3 regions of the Pseudarthrobacter sp. alpha12b genome follow, and region 2 is predicted to be linked to each of the others. Evidence: riboswitches for the same ligand, from Rfam matches in the RefSeq annotation. Region 2 holds a riboswitch; each other region holds the start of a gene.
What was found. Region 2 has a riboswitch for cyclic di-AMP ahead of ACTAQI_RS06905 (LysM peptidoglycan-binding domain-containing protein). Riboswitches for the same ligand answer to the same signal wherever they lie in the genome.

Region 1: linked by a shared signal. The riboswitch ahead of ACTAQI_RS20960 (M23 family metallopeptidase) and the one ahead of ACTAQI_RS06905 (LysM peptidoglycan-binding domain-containing protein) in region 2 are both predicted to bind cyclic di-AMP.
Region 3: linked by a shared signal. The riboswitch ahead of ACTAQI_RS16400 (glycoside hydrolase family 16 protein) and the one ahead of ACTAQI_RS06905 (LysM peptidoglycan-binding domain-containing protein) in region 2 are both predicted to bind cyclic di-AMP.

Annotation. Positions count from the first base shown of each region.
Region 1 is NZ_CP196746.1:4,511,573-4,521,596, reverse strand. It holds gene ACTAQI_RS20990 (molybdopterin molybdotransferase MoeA) at 1-520, opposite strand, end outside; gene ACTAQI_RS20985 (DUF6457 domain-containing protein) at 517-810, opposite strand; gene mobA (molybdenum cofactor guanylyltransferase) at 807-1,520, opposite strand; gene ACTAQI_RS20975 (HNH endonuclease) at 1,575-2,075, opposite strand; gene ACTAQI_RS20970 (NlpC/P60 family protein) at 2,336-3,103, opposite strand; gene ACTAQI_RS20965 (C40 family peptidase) at 3,266-3,946, opposite strand; cyclic di-AMP (ydaO/yuaA leader) riboswitch at 4,017-4,195, opposite strand; gene ACTAQI_RS20960 (M23 family metallopeptidase) at 4,324-5,145, opposite strand; cyclic di-AMP (ydaO/yuaA leader) riboswitch at 5,156-5,366, opposite strand; gene ACTAQI_RS20955 (metal-dependent transcriptional regulator) at 5,505-6,206, opposite strand; gene serC (phosphoserine transaminase) at 6,501-7,631, shown strand; gene ACTAQI_RS20945 (DUF3027 domain-containing protein) at 7,731-8,243, opposite strand; gene ACTAQI_RS20940 (cold-shock protein) at 8,250-8,633, opposite strand; gene ACTAQI_RS20935 (hypothetical protein) at 8,858-9,091, shown strand; gene ACTAQI_RS20930 (helicase-associated domain-containing protein) at 9,102-10,024, shown strand, end outside.
Region 2 is NZ_CP196746.1:1,527,577-1,537,600, reverse strand. It holds gene ACTAQI_RS06935 (universal stress protein) at 1-318, opposite strand, end outside; gene ACTAQI_RS06930 (AI-2E family transporter) at 427-1,572, opposite strand; gene ACTAQI_RS06925 (hypothetical protein) at 1,860-2,291, shown strand; gene ACTAQI_RS06920 (mycothiol transferase) at 2,342-2,866, shown strand; gene ACTAQI_RS06915 (ribonuclease Z) at 2,859-3,806, shown strand; gene ACTAQI_RS06910 (protein adenylyltransferase SelO) at 3,790-5,262, shown strand; gene ACTAQI_RS06905 (LysM peptidoglycan-binding domain-containing protein) at 5,373-6,218, opposite strand; cyclic di-AMP (ydaO/yuaA leader) riboswitch at 6,222-6,392, opposite strand; gene ACTAQI_RS06900 (aggregation-promoting factor C-terminal-like domain-containing protein) at 6,646-7,986, shown strand; gene ACTAQI_RS06895 (TraR/DksA family transcriptional regulator) at 8,008-8,367, shown strand; gene ACTAQI_RS06890 (DNA alkylation repair protein) at 8,364-8,894, shown strand; gene ACTAQI_RS06885 (DUF1810 domain-containing protein) at 8,915-9,361, shown strand; gene ACTAQI_RS06880 (glucose 1-dehydrogenase) at 9,406-10,024, opposite strand, start outside.
Region 3 is NZ_CP196746.1:3,540,435-3,550,458, reverse strand. It holds gene ACTAQI_RS16410 (oligosaccharide flippase family protein) at 1-1,359, opposite strand, end outside; gene ACTAQI_RS16405 (glycosyltransferase) at 1,356-2,549, opposite strand; gene ACTAQI_RS16400 (glycoside hydrolase family 16 protein) at 2,673-3,785, opposite strand; cyclic di-AMP (ydaO/yuaA leader) riboswitch at 3,790-3,940, opposite strand; gene rpsF (30S ribosomal protein S6) at 4,330-4,635, shown strand; gene ACTAQI_RS16390 (single-stranded DNA-binding protein) at 4,709-5,284, shown strand; gene rpsR (30S ribosomal protein S18) at 5,411-5,650, shown strand; gene rplI (50S ribosomal protein L9) at 5,668-6,120, shown strand; gene ACTAQI_RS16375 (YdcF family protein) at 6,294-7,301, shown strand; gene ACTAQI_RS16370 (PhzF family phenazine biosynthesis protein) at 7,298-8,146, shown strand; gene ACTAQI_RS16365 (FMN reductase) at 8,255-8,881, shown strand; gene ACTAQI_RS16360 (hypothetical protein) at 8,878-9,444, opposite strand; gene ACTAQI_RS16355 (hypothetical protein) at 9,462-9,767, opposite strand.

The DNA of each region.
Region 1 (10,024 bases), 1.7 Mb from region 2:
GGGTGTCCCCTTCCAGTGCTTCCTCCCCGGCCTTCCTGATGTGCTCTCCCGCGCGGGGCTCGCCGGGGCGCGCCTTGCCGCCGATCATCAGGACGGGGAGCCCCTCATCGTCCTGGCCAAGGACAGCACTCTCGGTGCGAAGAACCGCCTTGGCTCCGGGCGGGATGAGGCCTCCCGTGGCAATCGGGCTCGCCTGGTGCGGTGCCAGCCGCGTTCCAGCCTCCACGGGGATCCACGGGCCGCTTCCATTGACTGCCCAACCGTCCATGGCTGAGGACGCATAGTGGGGCATGTCCTGAAGTGCCACGATGTCGCGCTCAAGTTTGCGGCCCAGGGCTATCCGCAGCGCCACCGGCCCGGGGGGAATGGGAGTGGCTGCATCGAACGCTGCCTGCCGGGCCTCTTGCCAGGTGTGGGCCGCATGATGGTGTGCAGCAGGCACGTGTTCAGTTTTGCCCGGGTGCGCCCCTGTTTCACTGTCCGCGTGCGCCTCCGGATCGCCTTGGGGTTCTGCCGTCATTCGCCGGGAGCCCCGGCGGCTTCAGCGTCGTAGTCTTCCGCCAGGGAACGGGCGACGGCCAGCGCCGCGTCCATGGATGCTGCATCCATCTCCCTGCCGGGAGCGGCAGCCAGTCCCGCGGCGAACCCGGCGATAAAGGTGGTGAGCGGAGCGGCCGGCCGGACAACGGCATGGGCGGCAACGCCTGCAAGCGCCAGCACGGCGTTGACATCCACCTGGACATTCTCAAGCTTGTACGCCTGCAGAAGTGCCCTGCACCACTCTTCCAGCGTTTCGTCCTGGCTTTTCACGAATTGCCTCCCACATTAGCTCCGCCCGGGTGCCGGTCCTGGCCTGCGCGCTGGTTCCCGGCGGCAACCCCCAGCGCGGCAGCATCGTCCCAGGTATCCACATCGGAAGTGGACCCGGCGGGGACCGTGACAAGCTGCACGTCCAGACTAGCAAGGAGCGCCCGGACAGAGCCGTTGACCAGGGCGTTGCGTGCAGCCAGGTCGCTGCACGCCTTTGTTAACCCGGCTGTGCGATAAAAACCAGCCAGCGGCTGGGCCCTGCCGTCTGCGGCACAGGCCATGACGCCGTCCCCGCCGCCTGCAACGGCAGCGGATTGCGCCAGGGCATCCCGCAGCACCGTCACCGCCCGGGAAGCCAGGGGCATGTCGCACGCCAGCACCAGGGTGTAGGCAGCTTCTCCACCATTCCTGGCCAAGGCGTCCAGCCCCGCGGAAATTGCGGCCGCGGGGCCGGCGAACTGCGGCTCCTCCCGGCACATCAGCAGGGTGTGAGGCAAGGCTGGCTGAGGCAGCGGGCGTCCGGCCTGGGCATCGTTTGGAAGGGAACCCGTGTCGCCAACAACCACAATGCGCCGGGCACCAGCGGCCGCGGCAACGGAGCGTTCCAGGAGGGTCTGGCCGCGGAAAACCAGCGATTGCTTGGGTACGCCGCCCAGCCGGGATGACCGCCCTCCCGCCAGGATCAGGGCATCGAAGGCCAACCTGTTCACTTGCACTCCCCCAGCCTAGCGATCAGCAAGGCTCCGGGTGCAGGGCACGGTTGGTCAGGCAGCGCGCTCCGGGAGCAGGAACGGATCCCAGGCCGGCGTCGGCTTCTCCAGCTCCTTGATCTGCCAGATGGTTCCGTGGGGCGGCTCGGGGACGAACCGCAGGGTCCATCCCATCTCGGCGGGAGTGTGGTCGCCCTTGACGTTGTTGCACCGCAGGCAGGCGGCCACCAGGTTCTCCCATGAATCGGCGCCGCCCCGGGACTTCGGGTGCACATGGTCGATTGTGTGCGCCGCCTTACCGCAATACGCACACTTATGCCCGTCGCGACGGAGCACACCCCTGCGGCTGACGGCCGTTGAGTGGTTGTACCGGGGCCGGATGTAGCGGTTGAGGAGGATCACGGACGGGCGGCCCAGGACGTCGGTGGGGCCCACCACAGGGTCATCCCCTTCGGCCACCACGCTCGCCTTGCCCGTGAGCACAAGCACCAGCGCCCGGCGGAAAGTGATAACCGCCAGCGGTTCATATCCAGCATTCAGAACGAGAGTGCGCATGCACTTACCTCTTCACGGCCGCACCCGTCAGGGGCACGAGGGCCGGCTGCCCTCGGCATGTCCGGGCTATGGATCGACATCACAAGAGTAAACAAAGAAATGCAGAATCAGGTAATCGCCGCCCCGGAGCCCATTCGGGCCGTGAGAAGGGCACGGCACCGATGCCGTCGCCAACCCTTAAACCGCAGGGGACCCCCGCCTCACTGGCGGGGGTCCCCTGTAACATTTCCCGGCGGCCGTTCAGGCCGGCGCTGGAATGCTTAGTTGACGCGGATGAAGACGGGGCCGGAACCCACGTTGGCGCTGAAGACCACGGTCTGGTTCCCGTTGTAGCCGCCGTGGACGGCCATGCCGTTTCCGGCGTACACAGCAATGTGGGCCATGCCCGAACCGCCGTTGGCGTAGTAGATAAGGTCGCCCGGCTGCGCCTCGGCTGCACTCACGGTGCGGCCCAGGGACAGGTAGCCTGCGGGCCAGTCGTGGAAGTGGATGCCCACGGCGGCCAGGGAGTTGGTCACCAGCATGGTGCAGTCCTGCATGACGCCGAGCTGTGCATAGGCTGCGGACAGGATGGCAGCGCCCTTGCCGCTGGCCGAAGCCTGGGCTGCGGGAGCAGCCGGAGCAGCAGCGGTGGCAACCTTGGCCGTGACCTTGGGGGCAGCAACGGGCTGGGCAGCAGGAGCAGCTTCCTGCACCTCAACCTGGGGCTCAGGCTCCGCGACGGGGGCCGGCGTGGTGGTCACGGCCGGCTTCTCGTAGCTGATGGCAATGGTGGAAGCCGCGGAAATCGGGGCATCGACGGCGGATTCGACTTCCAGCTGGGACGCGGGAGCGGAATCGCGCTTGACGTTGGCGTCAGCAGCGTTCGCTGCGATGCCGCTGGTCAGGACCAGGCCGGAAGCGGCAGCGATAACCGCAGCCTGGCGGCCCATGCCGCCGGCGTTGTCGCTTACAGCTTTGGCAATGACAGCGATCGAGTTGGTTTTGGTGGCCTCGGCGCGGTGCCGTGCGGTAGCACGAGTCGTCATCAGTTCTCTCTTTCGTTGTTCCTTCGAACCGCTTGTAGGCAGACGCAGGGAATTGGATGCGCCGGCATCTTGGGGGTACGCCGGCGCATCCCGAACGGGGATGTGGTTTCTAGCGAAAAGCTTTGGGCAAAGAAATAGCCCTTGGAGCGTGGAGCCCAAGAACTACTTGTTGAGGTGGTAGTACGACGAGGTACCGGTGGCTGCAGGCGAGTGCAGCAGCGTGCCCTGGGACGGGTTGAGTGCGCTGACCATCATGCCGTTGCCGACGTAGATGCCCACGTGCGCGCCGCCGTTCTGGACCACCAGGTCGCCCGGCTGGGGGGTGGAGGTGGGGGTCATGATGCTCCACGCGTTGGTACGCGGGATGCTGATTCCGGCCTGGGCGTAGACCCACTGAACGAACCCGGAGCAGTCCCAGCCGGTGACGGGGCTGGTGCCGCCCCACACGTAGGAGTGGCCGATGCCGGTGTAGGCGATGGCCGCAATGCCCGAAGTCGCCGCGGAAACGGTCTCGACGGCCTTGGCGGCGGGGGCAGCGTCCTGGCCTGCAGTGGCCGTGGCCGTGCGTTCGGCCGGCGCGGTGGACTGCGGACGCACCGCTTCCACCTTAGGAGCAGCGGTGGTCTTGACGACGGGACGTTCGAAGGAAACCGTGGCCGTGGGGGCGGCGGTGACAGCGAGGGCCGTCTGGGCCGAACCGGACTCGGTGGAGGCAGAGACACCAGCGGTGGTGTCAGCTGCGGTGGCCGGCAGGCCCATGCTCAGGATGAGGCCCGACGCCGCTGCCACGACGGCAGCCTGGCGGCCTACGGTCCCGGCATTTGCGCTCACGGCCTTGGACACTGCGTCCAGGGGGTTGGTGCGAACCGTTTGCGCACGGTGGCGCGCAGAATGATGGCGTGAAGACACGAAGGTAGCCTCTCCCAATGCCTGCGAGGTGAGCTGTCGGATTCGGATGGGAGTCACCCGGCCACACTGCTTCCTGGGAAGCACGTGACTTAACCCCAAGGCCTTCTGGAAAGAAGGCCAAAATTGGTTCCCCCGCCCCTGCCAGACGATGAAATGCGAACGGACCTTGAGCGGTGGCAGAGTTAGGCAATCCACTCAAGAGCGTCAACTTCGGAAAAGTTGACGCGAGTTAGACGGTACAGCAGTTTTGTTTCAATGTCACATTCAGGTCACGGCAGGTCGCCACAATCTGAGAGTGAGCAATCACACAGTTAAAGCCAACCCATCGGATCAACCACTTCGCCGTTGACCTGCACCTCGAAGTGCAGGTGGCAGCCGGTGGACGCGCCCGTGGTCCCGCTGAGCGCAACAACGTCGCCACGGGAAACTGTCTGGCCCACCTTGACGTTGAACGACGACAGGTGGTTGTACGTGGTTTCCAGCCCGTTGCCGTGGTCGATGACCACCCGGTTACCGCCACCGAACTGATGCCAGCCCGCGAAGGTCACGGTGCCCGTCGCGGCCGCCAGGACGGAGGTCCCGCACTGCGCCACAAAGTCCTGGCCGCGGTGGAAGTCCCCGGAGCCACCGGTAATGGGGCTGACCCGGTAGCCAAAGGGCGAGGCGGTAGTGAGGGATGCGAGCGGCGCGGCCAGGGTGCCGGCGGATGCGGCGCGCGTGACGGAGCCGGCGGACTGGGCGCTCAGGAGTTGCTTCAGCTTCCCATCCGGGTCGGCCTGGGTCACCACGGCCGAGCGGCTGAAGTCGATCTGGGCACCAATATCGGCGGAAATCTGGGGCTGCGGGCTGACGGCGGAAGCTGCCAGGGGCGTATTGCCCGACGCGTCCGTGGCCATGACGGGACTGGTGGCCGGCACTGTGACTGTGAGCACCAGGCCGGTGGCGGCCAAGGCGATTCCGGCTTTCTGGCCAATGCCGCTGGCGGCGGCAAACTCCGTCACCTGCCGGAACGGGCCCCTGCGGCGGCGTGCGTCGCGATGCAGATCGCGGGGGCGCTCCGCTGCGACATCCTCGACAACCCGGGGTGCCAAAGGGGGGCCGGCCGCGCGGCGGCGGCCCCGGGAGGTCTGCATGGTCAAGAAGGGTTCCTCTCTGGAAAGCCTGCGGAGTTAGCTGTCGGATTCGGGTCAGAGAGATCAAAGACCCGGCCCGTCATGGGCAAGCTTCTGCACAGGGGTATTCCCGGAAGAATCCTTCACTGGAGAGGCTCGCTGCTGACGGACTTCACCCCAAGGCAGTCCCCCGCTGCCGGTTGTGGTTCCCCCGCCTCTGCCAGTAACGACTTCATGCACCCGATCCGCTGGCAGAGCTCGGCTCCGGATCGGGTAACGCTCAAGTATCGACGATTGTTACCACTATAGGGCCTTAAGACCCTAGGTAACAATTCCGTTATCTTTGCGTGGAAGCTTCGCTTTGGGGTATGCGGAGCCGCTCAGGGCTGGCTGAGGGCGACGAAAACATGGGCGGCCACCTCAGGCGGCAGCTCCAGCGCCCCTTCGATTCCCTGCACTCGCACGGAGATGTAGTCGCCCACGCGCTCCAGGGCCACTGAAGCGCCGGGCCGGATTCCGCCTTCGTCCAGCTGCGTCAGCAGTTCCGGCTCCACCTGGATCGGTTCGGCCAGCCGGCTGATGGTCACCGCTGAAGCGGGCGCGTAGCTCTTCATGGCCTCCACCAGGCTGATGGCCCCGTCAGCGAAACTGCTCGCCGGTTGTCCGCCCAGGGCGGCCAGGCCGGGGATGGGGTTGCCGTACGGCGACTCGGTGGGGTGGTCCAGCATCTCGTAGATCCGCCGTTCCACCCGCTCGCTCATCACATGTTCCCAGCGGCAGGCTTCGTCGTGCACGTAGGCCCAGTCCAGGCCGATGACGTCGGCCAGCAGGCGTTCGGCCAGCCGGTGCTTGCGCATGACCTCCGTGGCCCGCTTGCGGCCCGTGTCAGTGAGTTCCAGGTGCCGGTCGCCGGAGACGACAACGAGCCCGTCGCGTTCCATCCTGCCGATGGTCTGGGACACGGTGGGGCCGGAGTGGCGCAGGCGCTCGGCGATACGGGCCCGAAGGGCAACGATGTTTTCTTCCTCAAGCTCCAGGATGGTCCTGAGGTACATCTCCGTTGTGTCGATCAGATCCGTCATCCAGCTCAGCTCCTCGAGCGCAGTACCTTGCGTTGTCCCACCGTATCGCCTCTTCCCGCGAGGTAGTCCGGGGGAAAGCTTAGCCTATTTTGACTTTGTCCGAATAGCCGCGCTTCGAACAGCCGCACGTGCCGGGACCGTCTCATTGTCTGGACTTTGGCCCCTCCGGCTGCCGCCCCCACTGCCGTTCAGGCAGAATGGGTAGGGCCCGTTGCGCAGCCACCGCGCACTGCCGGCCACCTTTTACCCGCCCGTCCGGACCAAAGCTTTCGTCCCCGCCGAATTGGAGCACCTGTGAGCGACACCAGCATCACGATCCCCGCCGACCTCCTGCCCAAGGACGGGCGGTTCGGCGCCGGCCCGTCGAAGGTCCGCCAGGAACAGATCGATGCCCTGGCAGCAGCGTCCAAAACCATCCTCGGCACCTCCCACCGGCAGGCGCCGGTCAAGAACCTGGTGGGGTCGGTCCGCGAAGGACTGAGCCAGTTCTTCCGCGCCCCGGAGGGCTATGAGGTGGTCCTGGGCGTCGGCGGCTCCACGGCTTTCTGGGACATCGCCAGCTTCGGGCTCGTGGAAAAGAAGGCCCAGCACCTGTCCTTCGGCGAGTTCGGGTCGAAGTTCGCCGCGGCCACCAATAAGGCGCCCTTCCTGGGAGCCTCCTCCATTATCAAGTCCGAGCCGGGCACCCGTCCGGCGGCGCAGGCCGAGGCGGGCGTGGACGTCTACGCCTGGCCGCAGAATGAGACCTCCACCGGTGTAGCAGCCCCGGTCACCCGCGTCTCCGGAGCCGACGAGGGATCGCTGGTCCTGGTGGATGCCACCTCGGCGGCCGGTGGCCTGGACGTGGACGTTGCCCAGAGCGATGTCTACTACTTCGCCCCGCAGAAGAACTTCGCCTCCGACGGCGGCCTCTGGCTTGGCCTGTTCTCCCCCGCTGCCATTGAACGTGCCGCGCGGATCAAGGCCAGCGGCCGCTGGATTCCTGACTTCCTGGACCTCCAGACCGCCATCGACAACTCCCGCCTGAACCAGACGTACAACACGCCCTCGCTGTCCACGCTGGTCACCCTTGACGCCCAGGTCCAGTGGCTGAACTCCAACGGAGGCCTGGACTTTGCCGCCGCACGCACCGCCGACTCCGCCGGGCGCATCTACAGCTGGGCCGACGCCTCCGGGTTCGCTACCCCGTTCGTGGCCAAGCCCGAGGAACGCTCCAACGTCATCGCCACCATCGACTTCGACGAATCGGTCGATGCCGCCACAGTGGCCAAGGTGCTGCGCGCCAACGGCATCGTGGATACCGAGCCCTACCGGAAGCTGGGCCGCAACCAGCTGCGCATCGCCACCTTCGTGGCCATCGATCCGAGCGATGTCTCGGCCCTGCTGTCCAGCATCGACTACGTGGTTGGCGAGCTGCGCAAGTAACCACAGTCAACGCACGACGGCGCCGCCCGGGTTCTTCCCGGACGGCGCCGTTTTCGTTGCCCCACGCAGGGGTAGCCGGTTTCCCGGCATAAAGTGCGGTCAGGCTCCTGCCTGCGTGCCGGCGTCGTCCTTGGAATCCTCCGCGGCTTCCGCGGTCACCTGGCCATCCGGTTCAGCCGCGGCTGTTTCCTGGCCGTCCGCTTCGGGTTCCTGCTGGTCCTCGGGTCGGACGCGTTCGGCCCACGGCACCCACTCCGGGGCCAGGATGGCGTCCCCCGAGGGCAGCAGGCCCAGCTCGTTGACCGTTACTACCTTGGAGCGGGAGTTGCGGGTCAGTACCGCGTACCACTGCCAGCCTGCGTAGCCGGGCAGCCGGGACTCGAACAGGTGCGTGACCAACCGGTCGCCCTCGCTCTTGGCTGCCAGGTGCGGCCCGATGGTGGCGGCGGGGGTGATGCCCTCCACTGCGGTCCGGGCGGTGTCCACGGCAGCAGCCAGGAAAGCGTCAGGCTTGCCCGTACGCCATACCGGCACGCCTGCCTTGCGCTTGGGCGGGTTCTTGGCAGCCTGCTCCTGCACTGGCGTGCCCGGCTGTTCAGATTGGGGATCCATAGGCGCTTAAACGTCCAGCTCGTCGGCGACCTTGCGCAGGGCGGCAGCGATGGCCTTACCCTTGTTGCCCTCCGGGTACTTGCCCTTGGACAGGGTCCCGGACAGGTTGTCCAGGACGGTCACCAGGTCCTGCACCAGCGGGGCAAGATCCTTCGCGCTGGGACGCTTGGCCTTGGCGATGGACGGGGTCTTGTCCAGCACCCGCAGCCCCAGCGCCTGGGCACCCTTGCGTCCGTCCGCCACGCCAAACTCCACGCGCGTGCCGGCTTTCAGCTCCGTTACGCCCTCGGGCAGCGACGACTTGGGCAGGAAGACCTCCTGGCCGTCTTCGCCCGCGAGGAACCCAAAGCCCTTGTCCTTGTCATACCACTTGACCTTGCCGGTAGGCACGTAATCAACCTTCTTCGTTCTGCTGTCATGAGACACGGCCGGCTGCCACCGCATCCGCATTGTTGTGCGGGTTCAGGGTATGGCAAACGCAAACCGTGTTGGTCTGTATGCTTCAAGGTTATCCTGCCGCATGGCCTATTGATGCTTTGGGCAGCACTGTTCCGCCGCAGGCGCAAGGCCCCGGCTTTTACCCGCTCCGCTCCGGGCGCGGTAGCGTTGCATCCATGACTCCCTCGCGTTACCGGCGGCCGCTGATGGTCCTCGCCGCAGTTGTTGCCGTGCTGTCCCTGATAGCCGTGGCTGCTGTCATGGCGCTCGCCTTCGCCGGTTCCGTAGCTCCCGCCTGGATCACCTATACCGCGCTGTACGGCCTGCCGGCGGCCTTCATCCTGATGCTCCTGCTGGTCCTGGACGGCGTTGCCGCCCGGCGGCGGGCGGGAAGGGCCCAGCAGCGGTAACGTTGGACTGATGTCCCTCATTCGCGCGCTTGGCAAGGACCTGGAGGCACGCAGCGACGATTCGTTGCGGGCGTTGTTCGCCGCGCGGCCGGACCTCATTTCCCCTTCTGTTCCGGACTTCGCTGCGCTGGCGGCACGTGCCAGCTCCCGTGTCAGCGTCCAGCGCGCCCTGGAGCGGCTCAACCGGCCCCAGATGCAGGTCCTGGAGACCCTGCATCTGTGCACCAACACCGACACCGGGCACAGCGCCTCCGCCGAGGGAGTGCACACGCTGATCCACGGCGCGGGCCTGGCCACGGTGACCCAGATCCTGGGCACCCTGCAGGAACTTGCCCTGGTGCACCACGCTGCTCCCCCGCACGGCACTCCTTCCCCGGCCGCCGACCAGCCGTTCTACCTGCCGGTGGGCTCCCTCAAGGACGTGGTGGGGATTTACCCGGCGGGGCTGGGACGCAGCTACACAGAGCTGGTCCGCCTGCAGCCGTCCTTCGCCCAGCGGGCGGTGCAGCTGGTCTCCGAACTGCACCGCAGCGGGTTCGTAATCCACGGCGCCACCACGCCCATGGAGGCTGCGCTGGCGCTCCAGCACTGGACTTCCTCCCCCGAGGCACTGCAGGACATCCTCGCCACTGCACCGGAACGGACGACGGCGCTGCTCGCCAGGTTCCGCAACTGGGCCATGGGTGCCGTCCCCCAGGCGCAACGGAAGGCGTCGGTCACGACCGAGGGTGCCGACGTCGGGCCGGTCGACTGGCTCCTTGCGCGCGGGCTCCTGGTTCCGCTCGACGCCGCCCATGTGGAGCTGCCGCACAGCGTGGGGCTGGCCCTGCGCGGCGGCGCGATCATCAATGACTTCACCCTGTCGCCGCCGCTCCCGGAGCTCGGCCGGACCACCGCGGCCCTGCGCAGGAATGCAGCGCTCAGCGCGATCTC
Region 2 (10,024 bases):
GGAGCCGATGACCATCATCGAGGTCTTCTTCGAATACTTGGCCAGCTGCGCGCCCACGCTTCCGGTGAGCAGTTCGGTGGCCGGGGTGACGGGCACGGTTCCTTCAAGCCGGCCGGCGGCGGTCTTAAGGAGTTCCTCGCCCGCCTGCTGGAGTGTTCCGAACCACGGATAGGGTTCGGCAACCCAGCGGTCGTCCACCACGTGGAGGACCACCAGCGGCAGGCCCGCACGGTGGGCGCGGCGGGCTGCCCACAGGACTGCGGCCTGGCTTTGGGCGGAGTCGTTTGTGCCCACAGCGATGGGTTTTTGGGATGTCATGGCCGCACTTCCTGCTCGTCTTGAACCGGTCTTCCGGCCTTTCAAGACTGGCCCCGGCGGCACCGGCACTGTAGGGCCAAAAGTCACGGAAGCGCTGTTCAAGCGCCCCTATGCACCTGGTGCAGCTGGAGCAATGGGCTCCGGGCCGGGCGTGTCCCGTTCTGCGAGGGTCTTGTAGATGGTCCAGCCGACGGCGGCCAGGGGCACAGCGAGCAGCGCACCGATGACGCCGGCCAGGGTTGCCCCCGCGGCCAGGGCAAGGATGATCACCAGCCCGTGGATCCGCAGGACCCGGCCCATGAAAAGGGGCTGGAGGATGTGGTGTTCAAACTGGTTGGCGGCTACCAGGATCACCAGGACAATAAGCGCGGGAACCGGTCCGTTCTCCACCAGGGCCACCAGTACGGCGAGGCTGCCGGCGGCCGTTGCTCCGATGATGGGAATGAAACCGCCCAGGAAGACTACCGCTGCCAGGGGGACAGCCAACGGAATCCGAAGGATCAGCAGCCCGATCAGGACGATGACAGCGTCGACGGCAGCGATGATCAGGGTTCCGCGGACGTAACCGCCCAGCACAACAATGCTGCGTTCGGCCGCGAGGTATGCCCTGCCCTGGTGGTGTCCAGGGAGAAAGCCAATCATGAAGGACCGGATCTTGTCGCCGTCTTTGAGGAAGAAGAACAGGATGACCGCCGTCAGGACAGTGCCGGCCGCAATCTCCCCGGCAGTCCGCAGCCCTGTCAAGGCATCGGCGCCCAGGCTTCCGCCGGCAAGGAATTTCTGGAACTCGCTGCGGGCGGCGTTGATCTGGTCATTTGTCAGCGCGACGGGGCCGGTGGTGATGAATTGCTGCAGCTGGCCTATTCCTGCTTCTGCCCGGGCTGCCAGGACGGAGGCCTGCTGCCTGACCAGTGCGGTGATGCCTCCCACCACGCCGGCAGCCACCGCCAGGATCACCAGGAAGGACGACAGGACGGCAAGGGCGCGGGGCCAGCCCCGCGCCGCAAGCCACCGGACCGCAGGAGCCATGGCCGAGGCCAGGATTAGTGCAACCAGCACCGGAATGGTGACCAGTGGAACCCGGGCGGCGGCAGTCACCGCTACCCAGGCGAGCGCCAGCACGGAGAGCGTCTGGACCGCCCGGATGCTTGCCCGGCCCAGGCCATCGGTCCAAAGAACTGACATCCTGCCGGTGAAGGACCCCGGACGGGACTGGCCTGCCGGGTCCCCGTCGGGGGGCACACTGCGTTCCATGGTCTCCTCCTTGCCTGCGATTGGGACCAGGCTCAAAAAATTGCGTCTCTACTGTCCCTGTTTACCCCTAATCTCCGGTACTGAACTTCGGCAGCGCCGAACATTCAGGAAATCGCAGCATGGCGCCTCCCTGCCACGTCTGTCTTCCGCCGCAGCTCTTCTGTCGCAGCGGAACCTGGGGGACCATGGAAAAGTGCCCGAATCCGCTGCTACCAAGGTTCACATCCGCCCCGGTTGGTCAGTATGCTTACTATTGTCGCCCAACGGTCAAGGAGAAAGGCAGCAACATGACTGAACAGAACGTCCCCGACGATGAGCTGGAAGTCGTGGAGGAAAACGACGTGCTTCTCGACGAAACTCCCGGCGCGGCGTCGTCCCTGGAACTGGACCCCGTTTCAGGTGAGCCGGACAGCTACCCTGGCGCCGCCGAGAACAACCCAGACCGCTGGCAGGAGGACCCGTTGCTGCAGGACGAGGCGGTGAGCGGTGAGGAGGAAGACTTCCTGAGCGACCAGACGCTGCGGGACGAAAGCGCGCAGGCGCGGTACCGCTCCGGCGATGAGCAAGTGCCGCCGGACGCCCCCACCCTCGGGGAAGCCGCAGCGGATGTCGATTTTGGTGAGGCCCCAACCGGCCTTGAGGCTGACGCCAGCGATGACGAGGAAAACTTCGGCGGCTCGCCGCTCAGCGAGTTCGAGCCTGACGACCTGGAACGCTAGCAACCCCGCTGACTGGGCCACGCAGGCCCGGCCGGCAGGGAGGGAGACCCATGCACTCCAAGGAACTGCTGCTCGAAGCCTTCGAGCGCCTCCCGGGCCTGGTCCGGCAGGCACTCGACGGGCTCGATGCGGCACAGTTGCAGCATCGCCCCGGCGGCCATGGCAATTCCATTGCCTGGCTGGTCTGGCACACGGGCAGGGTGGAAGATGCGCAGATAGCCTCGGCCTCGGGCCTGGAACAGGTCTGGAGGGCTGAGGGATTCGTCAGCCGCTTTGGCCTTCCGCTGGCGGGAAATGACACGGGCTACGGGCACTCGAGCGAGCAGGTGGACGCCGTCCGGGCGCCCCGGGAACTCCTGCAGGAGTACTACGAGGCCGTCCACCGGCAGACCGCCAAGGTCCTGGAGGGTATAGGCGATGTCGACCTGGACCGCGTGGTCGACAGGCACTGGGATCCGCCAGTGACCCTCGGTGTGCGGCTCGTCAGCATCCTGGGGGACTGCCTCCAGCACGTCGGCCAGGCCGCCTACGCCAGGGGGCTAAACCACGAAACGGCAGACACCGGCGGTGCGTGAACTCGTGGTGCTGGGCACCGCATCCCAGGTCCCCACCCGTACCCGGAACCACAACGGCTACTTCCTGCGCTGGGACGGCGAAGGGCTACTTTTCGATCCCGGTGAAGGCACCCAGCGCCAGATGATCCATGCTGGGGTGGCGGCCAGCCATATCTCCAGGATCTGCCTTACCCACGTGCACGGAGACCATTGCTACGGCCTGCCCGGAGTCCTGTCACGGATGGCCCTGGACGGCGTCGGGCATCCGGTCCACCTGCACTATCCGGCGTCCGGTGACCAGGTGGTCCGGGCCCTCGTGGCTGTCAGTTCACCCGCCATCGACCTGCGGCTCCACCCCCACTCCGGCACCGGGTCCGTGGCGGACGGCCTCCACATCCGTCCTTTGAAGCACCGCATCGAGACCTACGGCTACCAGATCACTGAGCCGGACGCCCGCACCTTTCTGCCGGAGCGGCTGCGGGCGGCGGGAATTGAGGGGCCTGACGTCGGTCGGCTGCAACGCAATGGGGTCCTGGGGGCCGTCAGGCTGGAGGAGGTGAGCATCCCCAGGCCGGGCCAGCGCTTCGCCTTCATCATGGACACTGCACCGTGCCCTGGCGCCGAAGAACTGGCGGACGGGGCTGATCTGCTGGTCACCGAGGCAACGTTCAGTGACGACGACGCCGGGTTGGCTCAGCAGTACCTCCACCTTACTGCCGGGCAGGCCGGGGAGCTGGCGGCGTCCGGCAGGGCACGCACCCTTGTGCTCACCCACTTCTCGTCACGGTACGGCGACGACGTCCCGCTGCTCAGGGAGCAGGCGCGGGCCAGGGCCCCAGGGGTCACAGTGATCGCCGCCAACGATCTGGAGCGTATTCCCGTTCCGCGGCGTCGGCAACCGGAGCGGGAGGCAGCGGGCGAAACAACGGCGATAGGGTTAAACCATGACGGCAGCAGCTGAATCCACGGTGACTTTTGATGGCCGTTTCGCCCGGGAACTGGCAGAACTCGCGGTGCCCTGGCAGGCCGAGGAAGCACCCAGCCCCGAGCTTCTCGTCCTGAATGACAGGCTGGCAAGGGACCTTGGCCTTGACCCTCGGTACCTGCGCAGTCCCGAAGGTGTGCGGCTCCTGGTGGGAAACCACGTTCCCGTCGGCGCCACACCCGTGGCACAGGCATACGCCGGACACCAGTTCGGTGGGTACTCGCCCCTGCTCGGTGACGGACGGGCCCTGCTGCTGGGCGAGGTCACGGACAGAAGCGGCCGCCTCCTGGACGTCCACCTCAAAGGTTCGGGGCGCACGCCGTTCGCCCGTGCCGGGGACGGCCGTGCCGTCGTCGGACCTATGCTGCGTGAGTACCTCGTCAGCGAGGCCATGCATGCACTGCACATTCCCACCACCCGCTCGCTCGCCGTCGTCGCCACCGGGCGGCAGGTGCGGCGCGATGACATGCTGCCCGGCGCCGTCCTGGCACGGGTGGCAAGCAGCCACCTGCGCGTAGGCAGCTTTCAATATGCGCGTGCCACCGAAAATATGGACCTCCTGAAGCGGCTGGCGAACCACGCCATCAGCAGGCACTATCCGCACGCCGCGGAAGCCGCCAACCCCTACCTGGCGCTGTTCGGGTCCGTCGTCTCGGCCCAGGCGGACCTGGTGGCCCGGTGGATGTTGGTGGGATTCGTGCACGGAGTCATGAACACGGACAACATGACCATCTCCGGGGAAACCATCGACTATGGCCCCTGCGCGTTCATGGACACGTTCAATCCGGCCGCCGTCTACAGCTCCATCGATGTCAACGGGCGCTATGCCTACGCCAACCAGCCGGTGCTGGCCGAATGGAACCTTGCCCGGCTCGCGGAGGCGATGCTGCCGCTCATTGACGAAGACCAGGAAAAGGCGGTCGCCCCGGCGGTGGAGGTGCTGGGCGGATTCCGCGGACAGTACGGCAGGGCGTGGTTCGGCGGCATGACGACCAAGCTCGGCCTGGACAACGTCGACGGACGTGACGACGACGCCGCTGTGTCCGCCCTGGTGGATGATGCCATCGCCATCCTCAAAGACGGCCCGGTGGACTACACGGTGTTCTTCCGGAACCTGGGAAAGGCGGCCCGGGGGGACTTCCGTCCGGTGCGCGGCATGGTTCTTGACCTGGCCGCTGTTGACGCCTGGCTGGAGCGCTGGAAGGCGCTCAAACCTGACGCCGAGTTGATGGACAGTGTGAACCCGGCCTATATTCCGCGCAATCACCTCGTGGAGGAGGCGCTGTCCGCTGCCACGGGCGGAAACCTGGCTCCACTGCAGCAGCTGCTCGAGGCCGTCAGCGACCCCTTCACCGAGCGGCCCGGGCTGGAACGCTACGCGGAAGGTGCTCCCGAGGATTTCGGCAGCTATACGACCTTCTGCGGTACCTGACCGCCGCGGAGCGCCGCGTGGCAAAACGACAGGAGGGTGGCAGCCGGATTTCCCGGCTGCCACCCTCCTGATTCAGCCGGTCCCGCCAAGCGGGCCGGACTGCGCGAAGACTAGGCTACGCGAACTGCGGAGTAGCCACCGAGCCAGCTGATGGAGTGCACCTGCGTGTCGTAACCGTTGACGCCGCCGCTGACAACCTGGCCGTTGCCCGCGTAAACGCCCACGTGGCCGGAGGTGATGATCAGGTCACCGGGGGCGGGAGAGCCCACAACGGTGCCGTACTGGAAGAACTGGGTGGGGGCCAGGTCGCCGACGGACTTGCCGACGGAACGCAGGGCCTTTTCAACCATGGCAGTGCAGTCCTGCTGGACACCCAGCTGGCCATAAGCCGACGCGAGGATGGCAGCACCGGTGCCCGAGCCCGTGGTGGATGCCACCGGGGTGGCGGACGCGTAGGACATGTTCATGCCGGTGTTGGCCGGTGCGGAGGCAGCAGCCGCCTGGACGGGTGCTGCGGCGCGGGCAGGCGCCGGGGCTGCGGTGTAGCCTGCGCCCGGAATCTGGATCTGGTCGCCCGGGTAAATAACTGAGGACAGTCCCAGGCCGTTGGCTGACAGGACGTCGTTGAGGCTGACGCCGTAGGCTGCGGCAATGGCGCCAAGGGTGTCGCCGGAAACGACGGTGTGGACGTTACCTGCTGCTGCGGCGGGGGCTGCAGCCGGGGCGGCCGGTGCTGAATAGGCCTGGACGCTGGCCTGGCCGGTGGTGTCCGGGGCGGTTACACCGGCGTGGGCCGGAGCGCCGACTCCGAACGCAATGCCGGACGCTGCAGCAACGGCGAGGGCCGGGCGGCCCAGCGAGCGGGCCTGGGACTTGGCTGTTACGGCGAGGCCCTCGAGCACAATGGAGCGGGCCGGGGTTGCGCGGTGACGGGCTGAAATGGAATTTTTTGACACGGTTGATCGCCTCTCCCATGCCTGCGGGGTGAGCTGTCGGGTTCGGGCTGGAGATACCCGGCCGGGAGCGGCTCCGCGACAAACGGAAGCACTATCGACTTAACCCCTAGGCCACGTGTGGCCGTGGAAACTTGGTTCCCCCGTCCCTGCCAACTGGAGCGGTTGGATCCCATGATCAGCGGCAGGGCTCGGCATGCTGACGGGAATGTCCCGACTGAGAGGGACACCAGAAGACAATAACCCACACGCAGCGCCATTGTCACATTTGGATAACATACGAGGTTGTTCTCTCGCATTGCGCAAACGTCTGGACGTTATCCGATTTTTCGGTGCCGACCTCGCGTTGTCTACCGGCGCCGGGAAAGCTGTAACAATGCGGATACGGCCCCCTGTGTGGACCGCGAAACCAACGGTAAGCTTCGGGACTATGCCCCTGTTCGTGACCTTCGCCACGCGCCCCTTGCTCGCGGGCTTCATGGCCATTGCCGTGGCTGCCGGCACGGCGCTGCCGGCGGCCACGGCCGACGAACCGCCTCCGCCCGGCCGGTATCCTTCCTGGGCGGACGTGCAGAAGGCCCAGTCCTCCGAAGCGGCAAAAAGTGCGGAAATCACCACCATCAATGGACTCCTGACCGGCCTGCAGGCGGAGTCGGAGGCGGCAGGCGAAACGGCCGTGCGTTTCGCCGCCGACTACGCGGTGGCGGATGCCGAGCTTCAGACAGCCACTTCCCGCCTGGAAACCCTCTCCGCCCGGGCCGCGCACGCCAATGATGAGCTGGCCCGGCACCGGAAGGACATCGGCGCCCTTGCCGCTCAGTCCTACAAGACCGGCGGGACCAACGCGGGATTCTTCGTGGCGCTGGATGCCCTGGGAACCAACAGCGTCCAGGGGCTCAACCTGGTCAAGCTCGCAGGAGACAAGACCGCCGCCCTGGTGAACAATGCGGGGGCCGCCGAAAAGGTGGCCGCTTCCCTCACGGAACAGGAAAAACTTGCCAGGAACGAGCGGGCGCGCCTGTCGGTGGAGGCGAAGGCAAAGCTGGATGCCGCCCGTTCCGCCCAGGATGCGCTGGCCCGTCAGGTCACCGAGGAGCAGCGGCGCGGCGGCGAGTTGACCGCCCAGCTCGCCACCCTGAAGGGCACGACGGCGGCCCTTGAGGGTGAGTACCGCCACGGCCAGGCTGCGCTGGCTGCCTACGAGGCGGCCCAGCAGGCCAAGCGTGCCGCCGCGGAGGAGCAGGCCCGCAGGCAGGCGGAAGCTGCGGCCAAGGCAGCCGCAGTGGCAGCCCAGCAGCCCAGGGTGCCCGCACCCGCCGCAAACCCCGTCCAGGCTAATCCTGCCCCGCCCAACCCTGACCCCGTCAACAATCCTGTCCCTCCTGCTCCGGAGGCGCCGCCGGCACCTGCCCTGCCAAGCCCGCCCCCCGTCGTCGTGCCTTCCGTTCCCGGCGGGGCGGTCAACGATCCGGCCGGGGCGAGAAACTACGCTTCCGGCCGCTTGGCTGCCTATGGGTGGGGCCAGGACCAGTTCCAGTGCCTGGCCCAGCTGTGGACCAAGGAGTCCAACTGGCTGACCACGGCCACCAACGCCTACTCCGGGGCGTATGGGATAGCCCAGGCGCTGCCGCCGGGCAAATATGCCAGCGCCGGCAGCGACTGGCTGACCAGCTACCGGACCCAGATTGAGTGGGGCCTGGGCTATATCCGGGACCGCTACGGTTCGCCGTGCGGGGCCTGGAGCCACTCCGTATCCCTGAACTGGTACTGACTGACGCGTTAGGCTGTCCCCATGCCAGATTTCGAACGGTTCCGTGTGCTGCTCGAAGAGGAGCGGGCGCGGCGCCTGGCACTGTTGCCGGCGTTGCGGGCAGACATCGAGGCAGCAAACTCGGCGCGCCAGGACTCCAATGTCGACGACGAGCATGATCCCGAGGGGGCCACCATCGCCTTCGAACTCTCGCAGGCCGCGGCGCTCCTGAAGCAGAGTTCGGCGGGCCTGGACCAGATTGAGGCGGCCCTGGCCCGGCTGGCCGCGGGAACCTATGGAAGCTGCGCCGTGTGCGGAGAGCCCATCGCCGAGGGCAGGCTGGAAGCCCGGCCGTGGACCCCGTTCTGCATCCAGCACGCATCGTCGGGGCGCGGGCGGTGACGGCTGCGGCGGACGTGGTGTCCGCGGCTGCGGATTTCGTTGACAGGACCCTGCAGAACGAGGGTGCCTGGTACCGGGCGGACGACGTGGGGAACCGGCTGGGCGGGGTGCTGGCCTCGTATGGTTCGTCCGTGGGGGCCGTCCGCGGAACGGTCCGCGATGCCCTGCGCAAGTTCAAGGACCTGGACCACGACGGCACGGTCATGCTGGCCTCCGCCCTGTGGGGACAGCCCCGGCCCGGCTCCCGTCCGGTGTTCGAGCGCCGCCTGGCCGCCGTGGTGCTGCTGCAGTCAAGGGTGCAGCTTCTCCGGCACTCGGACCTGACCCGCCTGGAGGGCTTCCTTCGCTCCGCCCGGGCAGCGGACCTGACGGAGCCCCTTCTTGCTGACGTTCTGGTCCCGCTCCTGGCAGGGCTGGGGGAGCGCGAACGGCAGCGGGCGGGTGTTGTGCTGGCGCGGTGGCGGGAAGATCCCGACCCACAGCTGCGGGCGGCAGCCGATGCCCTTGAAAAGGACTTATCCATGTGAATCGTAACGAGGAGACCTGAATGAACGAGCCGTTTGACCTTGACCGTTTTGTCGCTGCCCAGGACACCGGCGGAACCTATAACCAGGCGCTGGGGGAGCTGCAGGTCGGCAGGAAGTCCGGGCACTGGATGTGGTTCGTCTTCCCGCAGATTGCCGGACTGGGGCAGAGTGCCACCTCACGCCGGTATGCCATTTCCTCCCTGGCAGAGGCCCGCGCCTACCTGGATCACGAGGTCCTGGGCCCGCGGCTCCTGGAGTGTGCGCTGGTCCTGGCAAACCACGCCGACCAGTCCGCCGAAGACATTTTCGGCGGTATCGACGCCAGGAAACTCCGCTCCTCCATGACACTGTTTCTCCGGGCGGCACCCGGAGAAACAGTGTTCAAGACCGTCCTGGCCCAGTTCTTCAATGGAGAGCCGGACCCGGCTACCGACGAGCTCCTGGCCGGCCAGGACGAGGCCGGCTGAGCCCCGGCTCCGGCTCCGGTTCCGGTCACGGGCGCCCCGGGGCGCTACGGCGTGGGGCTGCCGCCGTTGACGTTGAGCGTTTCACCCACCACGTAGCTGGACTCGGGTGAGGCCAGGAAGACGTAGGCGGGGGCGAGCTCAGCAGGCTGGCCCGCGCGTCCCAGGGGAGTGGACTGGCCGAACTCCGGCAGTTCCTCCTTGGGCTGGCCGCTGCTGACCTGCAGGGGGGTCCAAATGGGGCCCGGCGCCACGGCGTTCACCCGGATTCCCTTGGGCGCCAGCTGCTGGGCCAGGCCCTTGGTGAAGTTGTTGATGCTCGCCTTGGTGGTGGCGTAATCCACCAGGGTGGGGGACGGGTTGTAGGCCTGGATGGATGTGGTGTTGATGATGGTTGAGCCGGCCGGCATATGCGGCACGGCGGCCTTGGTCACCCAGAACATGGCGTAGACGTTGGTCTTCAGCGTGTGGTCGAACTGCTCGTCGGTGATGTCCTGCAGGTCCTCCTGCGCAACCTGCTTGCCGGCGTTGTTGACCAAAATGTCCACCCCGCCCAGGACGGCAACCGCCGTGTCCACCAGGTCCCGGCACGCAGCGGAGTCCTTGAGGTCGCCAGGCGCCTTGACGGCCTTGCGGCCGGCGGCCTCGATGATCCCGGCGATGCGT
Region 3 (10,024 bases), 2.0 Mb from region 2:
CATGACAGCCAACGTGGGCACGGGTCCCAGGGCGTGCCTGGCAAAGTTGACCAGGCCCACCAGGGCCACCGCGGCACCGCACACCAGGCCCGGTGCCGCGGCGCGCATCATCCGGCGCATCCTTGTTCCCATGACCTTGGCGGCCACCGCCTGCATGCCAAACGCGAAGACCACGGCCACCACCATCTGGGCACACGCGACCCCCACAATTCCCCACTGGGTGGCGAAGATCAGGGCGGGAAGGAGGACCACCAGGCGGACCACGGAGATCCAGATGGAAAGACCGGGCCGCCCCATCGCCTTGTAAACGTCATTTGCCCCGGCGCCCAGGGAGCGTGCCGCCGCATACAGGGCCAGGAATACCAGCGGCGTGACCGATTCCTCCCATTGCTGGCCGAAAAGGACTGGCACCAGGACGGGCGCCACCACGGCCAGTCCCACGCCTGCCGTGATGCCGTAAAGGGCCTGGACGGTGACACTTTTCAGGTATCCGTCCCGCAGCCGCTGCCGGTCGCCGCGGACCTGCGTGTAGAGGGGGAACAGGACGGTGGAGAGCACGAAGAAGACGTTCAGGATCAGGGCCTCCGGCAGCCGGAAGGCGAGGGTGTAGAGACCCAGCGCATGCGCGCCCAGCACGATGCCAATGACCAGGTAGTCGACGTCGAAGATGGCCCTGGCCAGCATGGTGCTGCCGGCGACGGGGGCGCCGAAGCGGATGTTCTCCCCAAGGGCGCTCCTGCTGACACGCCAGATCTGCCAGGGCGCTTCATGGCGGACAAGGAACCAGCAGGTGGCGGCATAGGCCACGGACCCGGCAGCCGTTCCGACGGCGAGCGACCAGGCGCCGTGGCCGGTGAAGGCCAGGTAAAGGGTCACCGTCCCCATGGTTGCGGCGCGCAGCACCGGCGCCGCCGTGAGCTGCCTGAACTTCAGGTCCCGCCGCATGATGGCCTCCGGGACGGCACCGCAGGCCGTGGCCAGCACGGAAACCCCAAGGACCTGCACCAGCGGAGCCACACCGTCCAGCCCCAGGAGGTCCTCCACTGTGTCCGCGGCAAGCACCGCCGCCAGGGCCAGCACCGCGCCCAGGGCAACGGAAAGCAGCAGTGCTGATCGGGCGATGACGGGGGTTTTGGGCAGGTAGACCAGCGCCTGCCCCACACCGGCGTCGGCGATGGTTTCGGCGTAGGCCATCAGCACCAGCGCCAGGGCTACGAGGCCGTATTCCTCAGGTGAGAGGAGCCGTGCCAGCACCACCGTGGTTACCAGCACGATCACCCTGCCAGAGGCGAAGGCCAGCCCCTGCCACAGGGCTCCCCGGACTCCCTTGCGCTCCAATTCCCCCGGCGCGTAGGTCATGGGTGCCTGTTCGTTCGGGAAAGCTCCCCGGCAGGGGATGGAGCAGCCATGGCCGCATGGACTTCCGCCAGGTACTCGTCCGTCACGGTGTCCCAGGTGCGGACAGCGCCTGCAGACCCTTCCGCCGTCATGCTGGCGGGACGCCCTTGCAGTGGCGCGGGGGCGGTGAGGTGTTCCACCACCTTGCGCACGAGTGCCTCCTGGCTGTCCTGAACGGTCAGCAGCGGGTGCGCAGGCAGTTCCCTCGCAGCCACCGGTGTGGCAACCACGGGCAGCCCCGCGGCAAGGGCTTCCAGGACGGAGTTCCGGATGCCCACGCCGTGCTCGTCCGGGAAGACTGCAACGTCGGCCCCCTGGAAGACGTCCAGGATGGAAGGCACGTTCGCCAGGACGTCCACCTGGGGTCCGGCCAGCGCCTGCACCGCCGGGGTGGGCCGCCGCCCCGCGATGACGAAGCGGGCGTTGGGGACTTCCCGCCACACCAGCGGCGCGATCCTGCTGACCAGCACGGTGGCGCTGTCCACGTTCGGGGCGTAGTTCAGGCTGCCCGCAAAGCAGACAACGGGGATATCCCGCTCCCGGCGGGGACCGGCAGCCATTGCTGTTCCGTTGGGGATGCTTCGGACGGACCTGCCCAGCTTGGCGGACCAGGCCGCAGAATCCTGGGCCCCGACGGTGAGGAGCCGGGCCCTGGGCGGCAGCTGCAGCTCAGCCCGGGCGGCCAGCTGCTCGCGCAGCCGATAGGCCGGCCGGAAGGTGCGCGCGATGGCCGTGTCCATGCCGGCCCGGATGGACCAGGGGTCAACTGTCTGCAGCACCAGAGGCCCGGTGACGTGATGGGACAGGAACAGGGCGTGCGGGCCGTGGATGAGGGTGGCGTCCCTGTCTGCGGACAACCGGGCGGCTGCGGCGCGGGCAGACGGGGTTGAACGGCGGTGTTTCCCCAGCCCGGCGAGGCCGCCCAGGGAACGGACAAAGGCCGAAATTTCCTCCCGCGGCGCCAGTTCGTACACGGTTTCGCAGCGGTTCCTGATCTCCGCCGGAACCGGGACGGGGCCCGAAAAAGTCAGCAGCGTGACGGCAACGTCAGGAGGGAGGTGCAGGATCACTTCGTACGGAATCATCGAGCTTCCATCGCCCAGTTCCGGATCCCGGTTGGGCACGCTTTCCGTCACGTACAGGAGCCTCATTGCAAGAGTGTACTGGATCACACTGCCGGCGGAGGGTGACCTTTGGGCAACCTTGAGGTGAAGCTGGAAGGGCGACGGCGGGAGGTCCCGCCGTCGCCCTTCCATCAGGTGGTGCGTGGCCGGCTACTGCCAGGCGCGCACGTAGTCCACCATCATCTGGGACTGTGGGCCGTAGGCCGGGTTCGTGGAGGAGGCGCCGACGTTCAGCACGATGTACTGCGGAGCGTTTCCGTCGTTGGTGGGGTAGGACTTGACCTTGACGCCGTCAAAGTAGACGTCGGAGGAATTCGCCATCCTGTGCAGGCCGAAGGTGTGGTACTCGTTGGCCCAGTTGCCGCCCACGCCGCCCTGGTTCTGGGAGCCGGAACCGGAGTGGTAATTAACGGTCATCTTCGCTTGCAGGACCTCCGCAATGTCATTCTCGCCGGTGGTCGGCCAGGACTGTCCCGTGGTCCAGAACGCGGGCCAGTTGAAGAGGCCGTTGGCGTTGCCGGGGAACTTGATGCGGGCCTCCACATAGCCGGTGGTGAACTGGAAGCCCGTGCCTGCCCCGCCCTTCGGGTTGGTCGATACCAATCCCCCGGAGGTGGCGGAGGCGAGGCCCAGGGCCAGGTTTCCGTTGGCCACCGAGACGTTCGCCGGGCTGGTGGAAACCTTATTCATGGTCCCGCAGCCGGGGGAGAACCAACATCCGGACCACTTCGCGGTGTCCAGTCCGGCCCCGTTGAACTCGTCGGCGAAGGTCATGGTCCAGTTGCCCGGAACGCCGGCGGGCGCAGGGGCCCCGCTGCTGGCAAGCTGCGCCGCGGCCGGCGCCACTGCGATGGGGGATTCGGAGGAGGGAGCCGGCGCGGCGGGAACCGGTGCAGCTGCGGGCGCGGGCGGAGCCTGTTCCGGGGAAGGGGCTGCAGCGGGAGCGGCGTCAGCTGCCGGTACCGGTGCCGGGGCAGGCGCCACGGAGGAAGGAACAGCCTCTGGAGTCTGGGTGGGTGCGTCGCTGCCGGCGTCGGCGGCACTGGCCACCCGCGCCATGTCGGCGGCGCCATCGTTGTGGGTCAGGCCGAGGCCCAGGGAGCCGGCTCCGAGGAGGGCTGCGGCAAGCCCCGCGGCGAGGGGCCAGCGCCGCCGGGGCAGGCCGGGCGTGGTGGACCTTGAGTCCGGAGAGGTTCCGGCAGGTCCAGTCTCATTTTGATAACGGTGGGACGGTTTGGCGCGATCATTGCGGAGTGCGGGCATGGGGAAGTCACCTCTCATCGCCTGCGGAGTTAGCTGTCGGGTTCGAATGAGGCCATTCGGCCGCGAATCGCGGCTTCACCCCAAGGGCAGGCGCGGGGCCGTGCCCGGGACGCTTGGGTCCCCCGCCTCTGCCTGGAGTCCGGGTCTAGTCACGGAGGCGGCAGAGTTGGACGACCTTCGGGACTGGGGCCGGCTGGGGGCGGCCCCCGGATGACCGTACACGAAAGGGACGCAAGAATCACAATTAGGTAACGGACCTCACTGGGTGGGCGCGGCGCCGGCCGGCCACGGCGCGGGACGTTGTAATGCGCAGCGGTCGCGGCATTGTTTTCCACATAGCGTCAGTCGGGGCTGCCCGCGGTACATCATGGGCCTAGCCTTGGGACAAGCGCGAATCGCCTATCGGGTCCAAATGCACTAGGATATTGAAGTCTGTGCTGCGTCCTGCCTCCGTTCCGGCGGCGGGGCATTGCACGGAATCGCAAATGAACCTCCTGTTACGGAAATGCCGTAACCGCTTAGCCCAAAGGAGGTGGGTTCACATATGCGTCCTTACGAATTGATGGTAATCATCGACCCCGAGGTCGAAGAGCGTACCGTTGAGCCGTCGCTTCAGAAGTTCCTGAACGTCATCACCAACGATGGTGGAACCATCGAAAAGGTTGACATCTGGGGCCGTCGCCGTCTGGCTTACGAGATCAAGAAGAAGTCCGAAGGTATCTACGCCGTGGTGAACTTCACCGCCAAGCCGGAGACCGCCAAGGAACTTGACCGCCAGCTGTCTCTTAACGAGACCATCATGCGCACCAAGATCACCCGCCCCGAAGAGCAGAAGGTTATTGCTGAGTAATTCAGCACCGGTCTTCATTCTTTACCCCGCAGGAAACGCACTCTTCACCCAGGATCGAACAAGGAGGCAGTAGATGGCAGGCGAGACCACCATTACGGTCATCGGTAATCTCACCAATGACCCGGAATTGCGGTTCACACCGTCCGGTTCGGCAGTAGCGAACTTCACCATCGCTTCCACCCCCCGCACCTTTGATCGCCAGTCCAACGAGTGGAAGGACGGGGAGACCCTGTTCCTCCGCGCCGCTGTATGGCGTGAAGCAGCCGAGAACGTCGCCGAATCCCTGACCAAGGGCATGCGCGTGATTGTTACCGGCCGCCTGAAGAGCCGCTCCTACGAAACAAAAGAAGGCGAAAAGCGCACCGTTATCGAGCTTGAGGTCGACGAAATCGGCCCCAGCCTGCGCTATGCCAATGCCAAGGTCAACCGCACCCAGCGCTCCGGCGGACAGGGTGGCGGCGGCTTCGGTGGCGGCAACAGCGGCGGTGGCTTCGGAGGCGGCAACTCTGGTGGAAACCAGGGCGGCAACTCCGGTGGAGGCTGGGGCGGCGGCAACCAGCAGGCTGCACAGGACGATCCCTGGGCCACGCCCGGTGTGTCCAACGCAGGCGGCTGGGGCAACGGCCCCGATTCCGAACCTCCCTTCTAAACCCCAAATAACGGCCCGACTCCGGGGCTGCCCGGGTGCCGTAACGCACCCATGGCACTGCCGCCGTCGGACCACCACCATCCCGTGGATCAATATCCACGGGCTCCCTAGAATAGGAGCTCCACGATGGCTAAGGCTGAACTCCGTAAGCCCAAACCAAAGTCCAACCCCTTGAAGGCCGCTGACATCACTGTCATCGACTACAAGGACGTAGCATTGCTGCGCAAGTTCATCTCCGACCGCGGAAAGATCCGCGCCCGTCGCGTCACTGGCGTTACGGTGCAGGAACAGCGCAAGATCGCCCAGGCAATCAAGAACGCCCGCGAAGTTGCTCTGCTGCCTTACTCCGGCGCTGGCCGCGGCTAAGGAAGGGATTAACTAACATGGCAAAGCTCATTCTGACCCACGAAGTCACCGGTCTCGGTGCTGCTGGCGATGTAGTCGAGGTCAAGGACGGTTACGCACGTAACTACCTGCTGCCCCGCAACTTCGCCCTGACCTGGTCGAAGGGTGGCGAGAAGCAGGTTGAGTCCATCAAGGCTGCCCGCGCCGCCCGCGAGCACGCTTCCCTGGAAGATGCTCAGAAGCAGGCCGCTGCACTGTCCGCCAAGCCGGTCAAGCTGATCGTCAAGGCCGGCGAGTCCGGCCGCCTGTTCGGCACCGTCAAGCAGGGCGACGTCGCCGACGCTGTTGAGGCCGCTGGCCTTGGCAAGATCGACAAGCGCAAGGTGGAACTGCCCGCCCACATCAAGTCGGTCGGTTCCTACCAGGCCAACGTCCGCCTCCACGCTGACGTTGCCGCTGTGATCGAACTCGACGTGGTTGCAGGCAAGTAGTCTCCAACCGCAGCTGAAAGGCCCCCGCTGGAACTCCGGCGGGGGCCTTTTGCGTCCCATATCACCGCCGGCTTTTCCCTCTGCCGGCTGCCGGCACCATAAGCTTGCTGGGATGCCGCCCCGGATGTTCGGTGCGGGCCCCATCCGCCATTTCCCAGTAAGGTCGTCAAGCGTTGCCGTTCCTTGCCGTCAGCAGCATCCTCCTGGCGGCTGCGGCCATCAGTTTTGTGACGGACCGCAGGCGGCTGCGGAACGGCGTCTTCCTGGTCTCGGGTGTGATCTTCGGGTGGCTTGGGTTGCTCCTGGCCTCCGGCAACAACTCCGTTCCGGCCGTCATGACTTTGGCCTTGGCCGTCCTGCTCATCGTGTCCGGGCCGCTACTGGCACTTTTCCTGGTCCTCAACGGGATCATCATGCTGCGCCGCGAGGGCCGCAGCCCGGGAAACCTGCTGTCCCTGCTGACAGGACTCGCTGTGGTGGCCGCGCCCCTCTTGCTGGCCGCCCTGAAGTCGGTTGCACCGGGTTTGGGCGCGGTCACTTCCGTGGTGGCCCTGGTGGCCGGTTATGTGGGATTCGTGTTCGTCAGCTACCTGGTCTATTCCCTGATCTACTCGAATCTTCCGCCGCGCCGACACCCTGAGTACGTGGTGATTCTGGGTTCCGGCCTGAACGGTGAATCTGTCCCGCCCCTGCTGGCTTCCAGGCTGGACGCCGCCGTCCGCCTGTACCGCGGGAAGCATGGCGGTTCCATCAAAGCACTGATTCCAAGCGGCGGGCAGGGGAGGGACGAACTCCTCCCGGAAGGAACGGCGATGGCCCGCTACCTGCAGCGGAAGGGTGTTCCTGCCGACCGGATCATCGTGGAGGACCGGGCAACCACAACCATGGAGAACCTGGACTTCTCGCGTGATCTGATGGAGCGGCCGGATGCACCCGTCACGGTCGTCACCAGCAGCTACCACGTATTTCGTGCGGCCATGTTCACCCGGCGCGCGGGGCTGAGGGCGCATGTCACCGGAGCCAGGACCGCGGGCTACTTCATCCCCAGTGCCTTCCTACGGGAATTCATCGCCATCCTTGCAACCTACAGGTGGATCAATCTGGTTTCCTGCGCAGTAATCATCACCGTTCCCTTGGCCGGCCCGGTCCTGGCGCAGGCCGGTGGTAGCCTGCTCCGGTGAACCCGAACCCCCGCAGCCGCCCCTTCCACCAAGTGGATGTCTTCGCCGGCCAGGCCTACCGCGGCAACCCGCTCGCCGTCGTTCTTGATGCCCAGGACCTGGACGCGGCAACCATGCAGCAATTCGCCAACTGGACCAACCTTTCTGAAACCACCTTCCTCCTGCCTCCGCAGGATCCCCGTGCCGATTACAGGGTCCGCATCTTCACCGGCAGTGAGGAGTTCCCGTTCGCAGGCCACCCCACGCTCGGCTCGGCCCATACCTGGCTGGAAGCCGGGGGCGTGCCGAAGTCCGGCGGCTATGTAGTGCAGGAGTGCGCCGCGGGGCTGGTCCGGGTAAAGCGCGACGGCGGGAGGCTGGCTTTCGCGGCCCCGCCACTGACGCGTTGTGGCCCCGTGGAGGAATCCATCCGCCGGCAGCTGGTTGCGGCGCTGCGGGTGTCCGGCGGCGACATCGTGGACGCGTCCTGGCTGGTGAATGGTCCCGAATGGATCGGCGTCCTGCTGGAATCCGCGGATCACGTGCTGGCCCTTGAGCCGGACTATGCGGCAATGGGACACCTGAAAATCGGCGTTATCGGGCCCCACGCTCCCGGCACCGGCACCGACTTTGAGGTCCGCACGTTCCTGCCCGGTGATTCCATGGCGGAGGACCCCGTCACGGGCAGATTCAACGCCGGTGCCGCCCAGTGGCTGATTGGAAACGGCCGGGCGCCGGAGAAGTATGTGGCCTCGCAGGGGACCGTGCTGGGCCGGGCCGGCCGCATCCACATCAGTACTGAAGGCGGGGACACGTGGGTGGGCGGCGACTCCGCCACCTGCATCCGGGGAACCGTCCTGCTCTGATCCGAAGCCAGCCAATACCTGTGCGGGAATACTCCGCCGCCGGCAACAGTTCATTGATATAGATGCAAACGCATGTATGATGGATTGAACGAGCACCAGGAGAATGCCATGGAAACCCGCCGCATCACCGTCCTTTCCGCAGGACTTGGCGTACCTTCATCGAGCCGGCTGCTGGCCGACCAGCTTTCAGCGGCCGCCGTGCGGCAGCTCAAGGCAGGCGGCTATGAGGTGGCAGTGGACGTCGTCGAGCTCCGCGACCTGGCCGTGGATATCGCCAACAACTTCGTCACCGGCTACGCGGCCCCGCGGCTGGCGGACGTGATCGCCGCCGTGGAGGCATCGGACGGGATCATTGCCGTGAGTCCCGTCTTCAGCGCCTCCTACAGCGGCCTCTTCAAGTCCTTCGTCGACGTCCTGGACCCCAAGTCACTGGACGGCAAGGCAGTCCTGTTGGGCGCCACCGGCGGAACGGACCGGCACCAGATGGTCCTGGACTACGCGCTGCGGCCGCTGTTCAGCTACCTGCGGACGCGCATGGCGGCAACCGGCGTCTTTGCCGGGCCCCAGGACTGGGGAACCGCAGAGGAGGGCGGGGTGTCCCTTGCGGACCGGATTGAGCGCGCTGCAGGCGAATTTGCGCGACTGCTGGACGGGCCGCAGCCGGGCCGAAAGTCCGTCCCGCTGGAATCCCTTCCGTTCGAGCAGCTTCTGGCCGGTATTTCCGGATCCCGCTAGTCGTCAAGCAGCTCGATGAATTCCCGTGCCTGCTTTAGGGAGATGTCCGAGTGCCGCGTCAACGCATTGGCAGCCGCCTCGGTATCACCGCTCCGGGCCAGGGTGCGGATCCTGCCGTAGATCTCATCATTGAGCATGTTGCTGCTTACCTCGCGGGTTACGTCGCCTTTGCTGGCGATCGCCCGGTAGCGGTACGGGAACCGCTGGGGCTCATCGTCGTCCTCGTCAGGGACCTGTGCCGGCTCCTGGCTCCGGTGGGGCTGGGGATGGGCCGCGAGGGCGCCTACTGCGTCACGTGAGGCCCGCAGCCCCTCACCGGTGGCCTCGTAGTAGAGCTTGATGGCGGCCATGGCCTGCCCTTGGGCGATCAAGGCGTAGAGCCTCCGGTGCTGGTCCTCTGACAGCCGGTCTGCCGCTGCCCGGGCCAGTTCCTGCGGTGTGGCAGCGGGCTGGGACCGGGTGGCTCCGTGCGCCGCTTTGCGCCTCCGGGCGGCACGGTATGCCACCGTGACCCCCGCAACCACCGCGAGCAGGATAAGGACCGGGACCACAAGGGATTCCATTTTCACGAGCCGTTCTTCTATGTACTTCCTGGCCCTCGCCAGGTGCGGTTGCTTTGCCGGTCAATAGCCCGCAGATGTTCCTGCTGCTGGCTGTGCTGCTGGGCGTTCTGGCTGGGGCGGGTAGCCGCCTCCAGGCGGGCACGGGCAGCGGTGGCAGCCTGGACCTGGTCTGCGTAGTGGCGGGCGGACCGCTCGGCGAGCTCGCGCTGGTATTTGTCGGCCTCCGAAGTCCCCGCATCACGCGGGCGCAGAGCGGTGGCAACGCCCCACATGAGCGCCGCCAAAACTATCGCAGGCAACAGCACCAGCAGAAGATCGCCCATACGTAGAGCTTATTCCAGATTAGGTTTATCCACAGCAATATTCACCGCTCCGCATACAGTGCGGGGCGGAGGGGCGGTCAAGCTCCCGGCAAGGAATATGAGGGGTGTCACGGGCCTATTCCCGAGCACTTGCAGGGACCCCTTGGTCATTCCTCCCGCCCGGGATCCCGGTCAGTGCCTGTGGATGAAATTCCTTGGAAGAAATATTTACTCCACATGCTGTCGGTGGTGTTTCCGCAGGTCAGAGGCGGAATGCG